DNA from 3 places in the Bradyrhizobium sp. NBAIM18 genome. Region 1 is predicted to be linked to each of the others. Evidence: predicted binding sites of a transcription regulator. Region 1 holds the regulator's gene; each other region holds the start of a gene.

Region 1 (4,175 bases):
CAGAGTTGAGCCGACCTCCTCCACCCCGCGATCACGCAGGATAAATCATCCCGCGTGCTGCTTTGCCTCACGCCTGCACTCGGCTAGAACTCTCGCCGCCCATTGACTGATGTGCTCAGCAGGAGTTCGCCCGTGGCCCTGATGCCGGTTTCTGACGCGCTTGCCGCGGTGCTGGCCGGCGTCGAGCCGCTGGCTGAACAGATGGTTTGCCTCGACGAGGCCTACCATCGTGTGCTCGCCCGCGATGTAGCGGCGCGGCGCACGCAGCCGCCGGAGGCGATGTCGGCGATGGACGGCTATGCCGTGCGCACGGCCGACGCGGCAAACGATTCGAGGTTGACCGTCGTCGGCGAGGTCGCGGCGGGCCGGCCGTTCGCGGGAAGCGTCGGCCCCGGCGAAGCCGTGCGGATCTTCACCGGCGGCGTCGTTCCCGACGGCGCCGATGCCGTCGTGATCCAGGAGGACACGGCTGCCGACGGCAAACATGTCACGATCAAGGAAGCCGCCATTTTCGGCCGGCACATCCGCCCTGCAGGCGTCGACTTCCGCGAAGGCGACGTGCTGCTGCGCAAGGGAATCCGCCTCACCGAGCGCGATCTCGCCCTCGCCGCCGGAATGAATCATCCGCATCTCGCCATCATCCGCCGCCCGAGGGTTGCCGTTCTCGCCACCGGCGACGAGCTCGTGATGCCGGGCACCACGCCTGGTCGCGGCCAGATCGTCTATTCCAACGGCTATGCCCTGCATGCGCTCGCCCGCAGCGAGGGCGCCGAGACCATCGACCTCGGAATTGCCGCCGATACACTGGAGGCGACGTCCGCCGGCATCCGCCGCGCGCGCGAGAGCGGCGCCGACATCCTGATCACGACCGGCGGTGCCTCGGTCGGCGACCACGACCTGGTCCAGCAGGCGCTCAAGGGCGAAGGCATCGCGATGGCGTTCTGGAAGATCGCGATCCGGCCGGGCAAGCCGATGATGCACGGTCGGATAGGCGCGATGCGCGTGATTGGCCTGCCCGGCAATCCCGTGTCGTCCTACGTGTGCGCCTTCCTGTTCATGGTCCCCTTGATTCGCGCCCTGTCGGGCCGTTCAGCGATTCATCATCGGCGCGAGCGCGCCGTGCTGGGCCGCGATCTCGCCGCCAACGACCAGCGCGAGGACTATCTGCGTGCGCGGCTGGAGGAGCGCGACGACGGCACGCGCGTCGCCCTTCCGGTCAGCCATCAGGACTCCTCCCTTCTTGCGAATCTCGCTGCGGCACAGGTACTTCTGGTGCGCGCACCGTTCGCGCCGAAGGCCGAGGCCGGCACGCCTTGCGAGGTGCTCCGGCTGCCCGTCTGAGCCGCCCAGCCACACGCATTCCGCGAGCTTGGCCGCGTTCACCATAAATTAAGCAGTTGCGGAACACATATCGAACATATAGTGTCCGTTCATGATTTGTTTCGAGGATGTAGCGGCTTAGTGCCGGCTTCATCGTGTCGGAATCGAACGACATCAACCGGGGGACTTTGGTCGAGATGTTGACGCGCAAACAATACGAGCTTCTGCGGTTCATCAGCGAACGTCTGAAGGAAAGCGGCGTGCCGCCGTCCTTCGACGAGATGAAGGATGCGCTCGACCTGCGCTCGAAGTCAGGCATCCATCGCCTGATCACTGCGCTCGAGGAGCGCGGCTTCATTCGCCGCCTGCCCAACCGCGCCCGTGCCATCGAGGTGATCAAGCTGCCCGAGCTCCAGGCCGCCGCCGGCAATCGCCGTGGCTTCACCCCGAGCGTGATCGAGGGCAATCTCGGCAAGGTGCGCGCGAGCTCCAGCCCGCCTGCGGACGAGGGCGAGCGCCCCGTCGCGGTGCCCGTGATGGGCCGCATCGCCGCCGGCACGCCGATCGAGGCGCTGCAGACCCGCAGCCATACCATCAGCGTGCCGCCGGACATGCTCGGCTCGGGCGAGCACTACGCGCTCGAAGTGCGCGGCGATTCGATGGTCGAGGCCGGCATCCTCGACGGCGACATGGCGCTGATCCAGCGCAACGAGACCGCCAATACCGGCGACATCGTGGTGGCATTGATCGACGACGAGGAGGCCACGCTCAAGCGCTTCCGCCGCCGCGGCGCCTCGATCGCGCTCGAGCCCGCCAATGCCGCCTACGAGGTCCGCATTCTTCCGCCGAACCGCGTGAAGATCCAGGGCAAGCTGATCGGGCTTTACCGGAAGTACTGATACCGAAAGCATCCAGCGCCGCGCGCGCTTCGATCGGTATCGTCGATCCAGGATTGGAGCGGAGGTTTGTCCGCTCCGGCCGGATGGTTTGTCTGGTTCTGCGCCAGCTGTCCGGTCCATCTTCCCGCGCGACATTCGCCCGTGCAGGCGCGCAGCAATCTCCCTCTGCTTCGCCGGTAGAGTTGTGCCGGCAGTGCTGATAGCTGCGGCCAAATGCAAGGACGCGAGGTTTGTTCCTATCGAATCCGGGAAAGATAATGTGATCGCGTGCTGCGAACGCGAGCCGCAGATTTGCCCATAACCGAGCAGAGCGTTGTATGCTTCCACTCTGATAGAGGCCTGCGCCTCGAAAGAGACGCGGGTCGCTATCCCAGCATGAGGAGCACCCGATGTGTGACTACAGCCTGCATGCCGTCGCGACGCGCCCCGCCGAAGTCGGCGAGACGATCGTCACGACAACCTTCCGCGGCACCTCGACGCGCGGCTTCGCTTCCGAAGCCGATCCCTCCGTCGCGGTCTGTCTCCTGCCGGGGACGGAGCTCGCTTTCGCCGACAACGTCCGCTACGACAACCGCTGGATCTGGACGCGCACCGTGAACTCTCGCGTCGGCAAGTTCGGCAAGATCGACCCGCACATTCCCGATCGCCATCATGACGCGATCGAATTCCCCGACGGCAAATACGTGCTGGTGACGCAGCTCGTCGAAGGCCAGCGCGCGACCGTGCTGCAATTGCCGGTGACGCAGCCAGCCCCCGAGCGCGAGCACAAGCCGCAGATCGTCGCCGACACGCGGCCCACGATCACGCGCCTGCCGATCGGCTGACGCCCTTCGGCCGACAGGCCGAGCCCGGGATTGAAATTGCCGTCGCCGGCCGAGGCCGGCGAGCCCGGTAAGTTTGTGTTTCAGGACATTCGATCGGCGAGCCCACCGCCGCGCCTCGTCGTCGCACGAAGTTTGGGCCGTGCTGCCCGCATTTTGAACGTCCGCTCCGCAGCCAAATGACCGATGCTGTCGTGGTTTGAGGCGGCGGACACGCTCGATGAAGACCTTCATTCGCGTCGTTGAACTCTGGGTACCCGAACGGACGCGCATGCGGCTGGAATTCGGCGGCGGCCTCTACGACGATGGGCTGTCCGCGTTCAAGGCCGTCAGCGAAGAGCTGCACTTCGGATATGACGAGGGACTTCCAGGCAAGGCCTGGGCCTGTGGCCACCCCGTCATCCTCACGAAATTCGCCAACTCCTATTTCAAGCGGACCGATCAGGCCGCTGCGGCCGGCCTCACCTGCGGCGTGGCGGTGCCGGTGTTCGCGGGCGAATTCCTGCAAGCCGTGCTGGTGCTGTTCTGCGGCGACGACGAGGCGCATGTCGGCGCGATCGAACTCTGGCACAACGATCCTGATCTCTCGCATGAGATGGGGCTCGTCGATGGCTATTACGGCACCGCGGACATGTTCGAATTCAACTCCCGCCACACCAGATTTCCGCGCGGCTTCGGCCTGCCCGGACGCACCTGGAAGGCGGGCCTGCCTCTGATCATCAAGGACCTGCACGACGCCAAGAGCTTCCTGCGCTGGGAGGACGCCGCCAAGGACGGGATCAATCTCGGCGTCGGCGTGCCCTACCGAACCGGCACCGACCAGACGTGGGTTCTGACATTCCTCTCCGCGCAGGCAACGCCGATTGCGCGACGCTTCGAGATCTGGGTCCCGAACGAGGACCGTTCGGCGCTGGTCTTTCGCGCCGGCGATTGCAGCGCGCAGACCGACCTCGCCGCACGCTATGCGGCGCAGTCCATCGCCAGGGGCGAAGGCAGCATCGGCGGCGCCTGGGCCGCCGGCATGCCCGCGCTCAACGACGATCTCACCCATGACGGCTCGATCGCCGGCTCCGAAGCCTGCGCAGCCGGGCTGAGCCGAATGGTGGCCCTGCCGGTTATCGGCAACGGAAGGCTT
Region 2 (4,175 bases), on a different contig from region 1:
CGACCTGGCGCGCATCGACCCGGGTCGCCATCGAATAGGCGATGATGCCGCCGGTGTCGTTGCCCTTGAACGGCGGCACGTAATCGGCGCGCGCCGACTGGCTCGCCATCATGCCTGAGACAACCAGGCTGGCAAGAAGGCCCGCGGCCGCAATGATTCGCATTCCCGTCACTCCAATTGGCTGGCGCCAGTTTACGGTGCCGCGACGCACGTGAAAAGAACCGAACCCCTGTTGGCCGCGACACTTGGTCAAGTCCTTGCGAAGTGTTGCCGCGCTGCACTTGACCTCCCCCAACCTTCGCGGCACCGTCCGGCCTTCGCAAGACCTTAGCTGCCCGGATTGATCATGCGCGCCCCCTTCGAGAAATCGCTCCGTTTCGCCGCCGTGCTCGGCCTCATGTTCGGAGCATTGTCACTCGGCGAGGCCAGGGCCGCCAATCCGCTGGAGCTGAATTTCTGGCTGAGCGGGCCGCGCTATGACGGCGCCGTCGCCCCTTGCGACTGGGCTCTGCCGAGGATCGTGCACGAATTCGCCGAAAAGGAATCCAAGTTCTGGAATTCTTCGTTGCAGATCACCGGCTTCTCCGCCGTTCGCGAAACCGCGTTCCGGCCCTGGCAGTCCGACAACATTCCGCGCCGCTATTGCACCGGCGAGGCCATGCTCAATGACGGCAAGCCGCGCAAGGTGCATTTCTCGATCATCGAGGATGGCGGCTTCGCCTCCTACGGCAACGGCGTCGAATGGTGCGTCGTCGGGGTGGATCGCAACTGGGCCTATAACCCGGCGTGCCGCGCCGCCAAGCCCTGATTCCAGCAGCGGCTGGCTGGGCTGATCAGCCGGCCGACGACAGCTCCAATTTTGTTCTTGAAATGTTCCCATCGCCTGCTAGGCTGTGTGCACAGTCTAGTTGAGGGGCGTCGCCATGTTTTACTCCAGATTGCGTTCGTTGTCCCGTTTGATGATCTCGCTGATCCTCGCTGCGGGGCTGGCGAGCCTCGCCGGCGGTGCGAAGGCGCAGGACAAGCGGCAGAACGCACCCGGCGAGTTCGATTTCTATGTGCTGGCGCTATCGTGGTCGCCCTCGTTCTGCGAGGAAGCAGCCGAACGCGGCGGCCGGTCCCAGATGCAATGCGGCGGACGGCCCTACGCCTTCGTGGTGCATGGGCTGTGGCCGCAATATGAAAACGGCTTCCCCGAATATTGCCAACGGCCGGCGCCGCGGCTGAACCGCAATATCGTTTCCTCGATGCTCGATTTGATGCCGGCGCCGGGCCTGATCTTCAACGAATGGGACAAGCACGGCACCTGCTCCGGGCTGGAGGGCCGCGGCTATTTTGAGATGATCCGCAAGGCGCGCGCTGCGATCAAGATTCCGGCCGAATATCTCGATCTGGCGCAGGCCAAGACCGTCGCGCCGGCGGAGGTCGAGGAAGCCTTCATCAAGGCCAATCCGGGTCTCAGCAATGCCGCCGTCTCGGTCACCTGCAACAGGACACGGCTGTCCGAGGTCCGCATCTGCCTCAGCAAGGACCTGCAATTCCGCGCCTGCGACGAGATCGAGCACCGCGCCTGCCGCCGCGACCAGGTGACGATGCCGCCGATCAGGGGCGGGTAGCTCAGTCATTGCGAGCGCAGCGAAGCAATCCGGAGTGCCTCCGCGGACGCATTTCTGGATTGCTTCGCTGCGCGCGCAATGACAGGGGTTAGGATCGCGCCAGACAACGTAGTCCTCTCCGCCATGAACTACCGCCACGCCTTCCACGCCGGCAGCTTCGCCGATGTCATCAAGCACATCGTGCTGGCGCGCATCCTCACTTATCTGCAGGACAAGCCGGCAGCGTTCCGCGTCATCGACACCCATGCCGGCGCCGGCCTCTACGATCTCGACAGCGACGAGGCGCGCCGCGGCGGCGAATGGCTGACCGGCATTGCGCGGCTGCTGCAGGCCCGTCTGTCGAACAAGAGCGCGGCGCTGACGAAGCCTTATCTCGACATCGTCCGCGCCTTCAATCCGAAGGGGGAGCTCAAGGCCTATCCGGGCTCGCCGTTGATCGCGCGCGGCCTGCTCCGGCCGCAGGACCGGCTCGTCGCCTGCGAGCTCGAGCCGAAGGCACGGAAAGCGCTGATCGATGCGCTGCGCCGCGACGAGCAGGCCCGCGTGGTCGATCTCGACGGCTGGGTGGCGCTGCCGGCCTTCGTGCCGCCGAAGGAGCGGCGTGGCCTCGTGCTGATCGATCCGCCCTTCGAGGCCAGGGACGAGTTCGAGCGGCTTGGCGAAGCCTTCTCGGCGGCGTTCGCGAAATGGCCGACCGGTATCTACGTAATCTGGTATCCCGCCAAGAACCGGCGCGCCACCGACACGCTGGCGCAAACCGTGGCGCGGCTCGCAGCTGCAGCAAAGCCGCCTGGAAAATGCCTGCGCCTCGAATTCAGCGCCGCGCCGCAAGCCGACAGCGCCGCCCTCACATCCACCGGTCTCCTGATCGTCAACCCGCCCTACACGCTGCACGGCGAGCTCAAGACCATTCTGCCGGAGCTGGAAATACCGCTCGGCCAGGGCGGGGCTGCCAGATTCCGACTGGAGGTGCCCAAGCCTTAGCGCCAAGCATTGGCGCCAAGCCGTAACACTCCGGCATTCTTGGGAAAAATATGCAGGACCGGTAGTCAATCTGCAAAGAACCGTATTATGCTATTTCCGTGACTGGCTTTACGTTCCGCTTCCGCGAATGGTTGCGGCGGAGTGAAGGCCCTAAGAAAGATCCCGCCGGACCGATCAGGTCCGTCCAAGGATGGCCAGCTCCCGGGCTCCGTAAGGCCCGGTCATGTCGCGACGTGAGTCTGCGTCGCGACGGAGGAGCAATGAGGGGGAGTTTCCCGATGGCCATGACGGGAACGGTCAAGTTCTTCAACGGCGAGCGCGGCTACGGCTTCATCAAGCCTGACGACGGCGGTCGCGATGTCTTCGTTCACATCACCGCTGTGGAGCGGGCGGGACTGAAGGACCTTGCCGAAGGACAGCGTATTACTTTCGAAGTCGAACCGGACAAGAAGGGGAAGGGACCGAAGGCGGTCAATCTGGTGATCCTCTCCTAGCGAGCCTGGCACAAAAAAAATCCCGGCCGCGAGCGGCCGGGAGGCTGGTCCGGTATTTTCTTCTTTGGATGTCAGAAGCGATAGTTCACGCCTGCGCGCACAACGTTGGCGCTATAGCCGTTTGACACGCCCGTGATTGCGAACTGGCTGGTCGACAGATCGATGTAGAGATATTCGAGCTTGGCGCTCCAGTTCGGCGCGAGGCCGACTTCCGCACCGGCACCGATGGTCCAGCCGGCGCTGGTGTGCGACTCCGTCCAGCCGAAGGTTTGCGCGCGCAGCTCGCCGAAGGCGAGACCGGCGGTGCCGTAGAACAGCACGTTGTTGAACGCATAGCCGGCGCGGCCGCGCAGGGTGCCGAACCACGGATTGGAGAATTTCCACGGCGCAAAAGTGTCGTCGGCGCCGGCAGCCTGGATGTCGCCCTCGACGCCGAACACCCACGGGCCGTTCTGGAAATTGTAGCCGGCCTGCACACCGCCGACGAAGCCGGACGGCTTGGTGGGGTTGTTGTCGACCGAGCCCCATTCATAGCCGATGTTGCCGCCGAGATAGGGACCCGCCCAGCTATAGGCATTGAGCGGCTGATTGACGGTGTAGGGCGCACGCTGCCCGTAACTGAGATCGGCGGCCCCTGCCGAAGCTGTCCAGCCAGCTGCAACCAACGCGGCTGCGCCCACTACGAGCCTCTTCATCACTCACTCCAACGCAACTATCGCAACCCGAGCGATGCCCGCGCCGCCGCGCGAGCAAAACCGGATGGTTACGGAACCAAGAGCTTTTCGCGTAGGATTTATCGAGAGTTTTAAGTTAAAGGGCTGTTAAGCCGGGTTACCGCCCGCTTAACAGACTTAAGGAAGCGTTACCGGGAGCTGCCCGCCAACCTCTGTGCGTGCCGCATGGCCGGAACTTCAAATCAGTCCCCCCAGCGCCTAAATTCGTCCCATGGTTCACGATTCCCCCGACAATCCGGACGACCGCGCGCGAAAGGCGCCGCCGGCTGCTGCGAGCGACACGCCGCCCGAGCGGCTGGCCGGGCCGGACGTAGATCCCGCGGCGGCAGGGGGTGATGACGAGGACG
Region 3 (4,175 bases), on a different contig from region 1:
CAACCGCACGGGCTGCGGAATACTGGATGCCCCGCCTTCGCGGGGCATGACATTGAGCATGACGCCATCATGATGGTCCGGCTATCCCAGGATAGAGGTCATCCCAGTTTGGGTTATGCTGCTCGATCAAGCGGACCTTCCAGGCCCTATTCCACTTCTTCAACCGCTTCTCCCGCTTGATCGCATTCTCGGGATCGTCGAACTGCTCGAAGTAGACAAGTCGGGCGACGTCGTACTTTTCCGTGAAGCTTTCGATGACCTTCAACCTGTGCTGCGCCACCCGGCGGATGAGATCGTTCGTCACGCCGATATAGAGCGTGCCGCCAATTCGGCTGGCGAGAATGTACACGTAGTACTGGCGTGGATCCATCTTCGCCTTCCATTCCGCCGTCATCGTCCGCGAAGGCGGGCGATCCAGTAAACACCGGCACGTCGGCTTAACAACGATCGTCACGGCGTACTGGGTGCCCCGCCTTCGCGGGGCACGACAGTGTGCCCTAGTCTCACTCCCCCGCCTGGAGCTTGCGCGGAAACAGCTCTGCCGCTCCCGTCGCCACCAGGCGCGGTGCCTCCGGCGCATCGCTCTTGCTGAAATCGAGCTCCTCGATTCGCCCTGCGCGCTTCTCGATCTTGTCGGCGGAGATCAGCACCTGGCGGACGTCCTCGTTCACGTCGGCAAAATGCTTTTGCAGCTTGAGCACGCGGTCGCGCAGGCGCCCCAAATCGTCGCCGAGCTTGATCACTTCGGTGCGGATCTGGTCGGCGGCGTCGCGCATGCGCGCGTCTTTCATGATCTGCTGCATCACCTGGATCGCGAGCATCAACAGCGAGGGCGACACCAGCACGACGCGGGCGCGATAGGCCTTCTGGATCACGTCGTCGAAGCCGTCATGGATCTCGGCGTAGACCGATTCCGACGGCACGAACATCAGCGCCATCTCCTGGGTCTCGCCGGTGACGAGGTATTTTTCCGCGATGTCGCTGACATGCTTCATCACGTCGCCGCGCAGCCGCTGCGTGGCAACGCGCCGCTCCTCGTCGGTGCGGGCGTCGTGCAGCGCCGTCATCGCCTCCAGCGGAAACTTCGCGTCGATGCAGAGCGGGCGCTGGTCGGGCAGGAACACGACGCAGTCCGGCCGTTTTCCGGTCGAGAGCGTGAACTGGAACTCGTAGGAGCCCTTGGGCAGACCGTCCTGGACGATCGCCTCCATCCGCGCCTGGCCGAAGGCGCCGCGCGACTGCTTGTTGGCGAGTACGTCGCGCAGAGTGGTCACCTGCGTGGTGAGGTCGGTGAGGTTCTTGTGCGCGTTGTCGATGATGCCGAGCCGTTCATGCAGCGCGCGCAGGCTCTCCATGGTGTTGCGGGTCGAATGTTCCATGGACTGGCCGACCCGATGCGTCACCGAATCAAGCCGCTCGTTGACCGCCCGCGCCATCTCGGCCTGGCGTCCCGCCAGCGCCTGGGTCATGGCGTCGACCCGCCCCGAGGCCTCGCTCTGGGCGTGCAGCACCTGGGCGAGCCGCTCCTCGAGCTCGTCGGCACGGATTGCGTTCGCCATGGCGAGTTCCGCGCCACGCCGCCCCGAGCGCGCGATCACAACCGCAATCACAACCAGCAGGATGAGGACGAGCGCACCGAAGCCGATCAGCGCATCGACGATGCGCACCGGCCAGTCGCCCAGCACAATGATCTCGTTCATGCCGCCTTGTAGCCGATTCGCTGCGCTCTCGCGAACGAAGAGGGAACATTCTGGGTTAACCGGGCCCTAATTTTCATGGTTAATGAAAGGTGAAGTTTTATGGTTAGCGAGGGGTTAAGGGGTTCCGGGCCGCATTGACCGCATCCGGCGCGCGGCTTAAATCGCGGCCATGGCCCTCAGAGAAATCATCATCCTGCCCGACAAGCAGTTGCGCCTGGTCTCCAAGCCGATCGAGAAGGTCACGGCGGAGATCCGCAAGCTTGCCGACGACATGTTCGAGACCATGTACGACGCGCCCGGCATCGGGCTCGCGGCGATCCAGGTCGCGCAGCCGCTGCGCCTGATCACCATGGACCTCGCCAAGCGCGACGAGAACGGCGAGACCAAGCCGCTGCCGCGCGTCTTCATCAACCCCGAGATCATCGCCTCGTCCGAGGAACTGTCGGTCTACGAGGAAGGCTGCCTCTCGATCCCGGAATATTACGAGGAGGTCGAGCGTCCCGCGAAGGTGCGCGTGCGCTTCACCGATCTCGACGGCAAGGTGCACGAGGAAGATGCCGAAGGGCTCTACGCCACCTGCATCCAGCACGAGATCGACCATCTCAACGGCGTGCTGTTCGTCGACTATCTGTCGAAGCTCAAGCGCGACCGCGTCATGAAGAAGTTCGAGAAAGCCGCCAAGCGCGCGGCGGAGTGATAATTCCTCCGCCCGTCATGCCCGGGCTTGTCCCGGGCATCCACGTTCTTTGCCGCCGCGAGCAGGACGAACGTGGATGGCCGGGACAAGCCCGGCCATGACGAGTACCTTGCTCGTTTCAAGGATTGTCTCGTCAAATGCCCCTCCGCCTCATCTTCATGGGCACGCCCGATTTCTCCGTGCCGACGCTGCTCGAGCTGGTCGCGCATGGCCACGAGATCGTGGCGGTCTACACCCGCGCGCCGAAGCCGGGCGGCCGGCGCGGCCTGCAATTGCAGCCGACCCCGGTCGAGGAAGCCGCGCGAAAGCTCGGCATTCCCGTGCTGACGCCGAAGACGTTGAAGACCGAGCAGGCGCTGGCGGAGTTCCGCGCGTTTGATGCGGATGCGGCCGTCGTCGTCGCCTATGGCATGATCCTGCCGCAGGCGATCCTCGATGCGCCAAAACTCGGCTGCTACAATCTGCACGCATCGCTGTTGCCGCGCTGGCGCGGCGCCGCGCCGATCAACCGCGCCATCATGGCTGATGATGCCGAGAGCGGCGTGATGGTGATGAAGATGGATGTCGGCTTAGATACCGGCGACGTCGCCATGGCCGAGCGCATCACGATCACCGACAACATGACCGCGCTCGACCTGCACGATCGTCTGTCCCGCCTTGGCGCCGACCTGATGGTGCGCGCGATGGCCGCGCTCGAACGCGGCGGGCTCCAGCTCAAGGCGCAGAGCGCGGACGGCGTCACCTACGCCGCCAAGATCGAGAAGGCGGAGACGCGGATCGACTGGACCAGGCCCGCGCGCGCGGTGCTGCGCCACGTCCATGGCCTCTCGCCCTTCCCCGGCGCCTGGAGCGAGCTTGACGATGCCCGCGTCAAAATCCTGCGTTGCGAGTTGGCGCAAGGCGCCGGCGCGCCTGGCGAAATGCTCGACGATCAGCTTACCGTCGCCTGCGGCGACGGCGCCATCCGCATCATCGAGCTGCAGCGCGAGGGCAAGGCCCGCATGCAGGCCGCGGACTTCCTGCGCGGCGTGCCGTTAAAGGCGGGATCCAAATTCACCTGACACTGTCATACCCCGCGAAGGCGGGGTATCCAGTACGCCGAGGCTTCTCGGCTAATCGGATAGGCTGCGGATTACTGGATTGTCCGCCCCAGTGCGCAACAGCGCACAAGGCGGGCAATGACGACGAAACTGGACACGATGCCCCGCTACAAGCTCACCATCGAATATGACGGCGCGCCGTTCTTCGGCTGGCAGGTGCAGGACACGCTGCCGTCGGTGCAGGGCGCGCTGCAAGCCGCGGTGAAGGCGATGACCGGGGCGGATCTGCGCGTGCACGGTGCCGGCCGCACCGATGCCGGCGTGCATGCACGCGGCCAAGTCGCCCATGTCGACGTCGACAAGCAGTTTCCGCCGGGCCGTTTTCGCGACGGGCTCAACGCGCATCTGCGCCCGCATCCGATCGCGGTGCTCGAGGCCGAGATCGTGCCCGACGATTTCGAGGCGCGCTTCTCGGCGGTCAAGCGCCACTACCGCTATCGCATCGTCAACACTCGCGCCAATCTCGCGCTCGATGTCGGCCACGCCTGGCGCGTGCCGCGCAAGCTCGATGCCGACGCAATGCACGCGGCGGCGCAGCGCCTGCTCGGCAAGCACGATTTCACCACCTTTCGCGACACCGAGTGCCAAGCCAAATCGCCGGAGAAGACGCTCGACCAGCTGGACGTGATCCGCGATGGCCGCGAGATCAACGTCATCACCTCGGCGCGCTCGTTCCTG

What was found. Region 1 encodes LexA, which represses DNA repair genes until DNA is damaged. Its sites were predicted from a motif close to TGTTCNNNNTGTGTTCNG; they were not measured.
Region 2: I6F17_RS35805 (ribonuclease T2) is a predicted target of LexA. The motif match lies at 861-878, and genes of this name have one in related genera.
Region 3: rmuC (DNA recombination protein RmuC) is a predicted target of LexA. The motif match lies at 1,731-1,748, and genes of this name have one in related genera.

The regions. Positions count from the first base shown of each region.
Region 1 is NZ_JADYVO010000007.1:169,050-173,224, forward strand. Features, by position in the region: gene glp (gephyrin-like molybdotransferase Glp) at 133-1,341, shown strand; gene lexA (transcriptional repressor LexA) at 1,518-2,219, shown strand; gene I6F17_RS17965 (hypothetical protein) at 2,609-3,043, shown strand; gene I6F17_RS17970 (GAF domain-containing protein) at 3,261-4,175, shown strand, end outside.
Region 2 is NZ_JADYVO010000034.1:27,978-32,152, reverse strand. Features, by position in the region: gene I6F17_RS35815 (hypothetical protein) at 1-163, opposite strand, end outside; gene I6F17_RS35810 (hypothetical protein) at 347-808, shown strand; gene I6F17_RS35805 (ribonuclease T2) at 924-1,616, shown strand; gene rlmJ (23S rRNA (adenine(2030)-N(6))-methyltransferase RlmJ) at 1,740-2,600, shown strand; gene I6F17_RS35795 (cold-shock protein) at 2,879-3,094, shown strand; gene I6F17_RS35790 (outer membrane protein) at 3,166-3,789, opposite strand; gene uvrC (excinuclease ABC subunit UvrC) at 4,040-4,175, shown strand, end outside.
Region 3 is NZ_JADYVO010000009.1:87,169-91,343, forward strand. Features, by position in the region: gene I6F17_RS20950 (GIY-YIG nuclease family protein) at 68-370, opposite strand; gene rmuC (DNA recombination protein RmuC) at 504-1,700, opposite strand; gene def (peptide deformylase) at 1,870-2,397, shown strand; gene fmt (methionyl-tRNA formyltransferase) at 2,535-3,458, shown strand; gene truA (tRNA pseudouridine(38-40) synthase TruA) at 3,597-4,175, shown strand, end outside.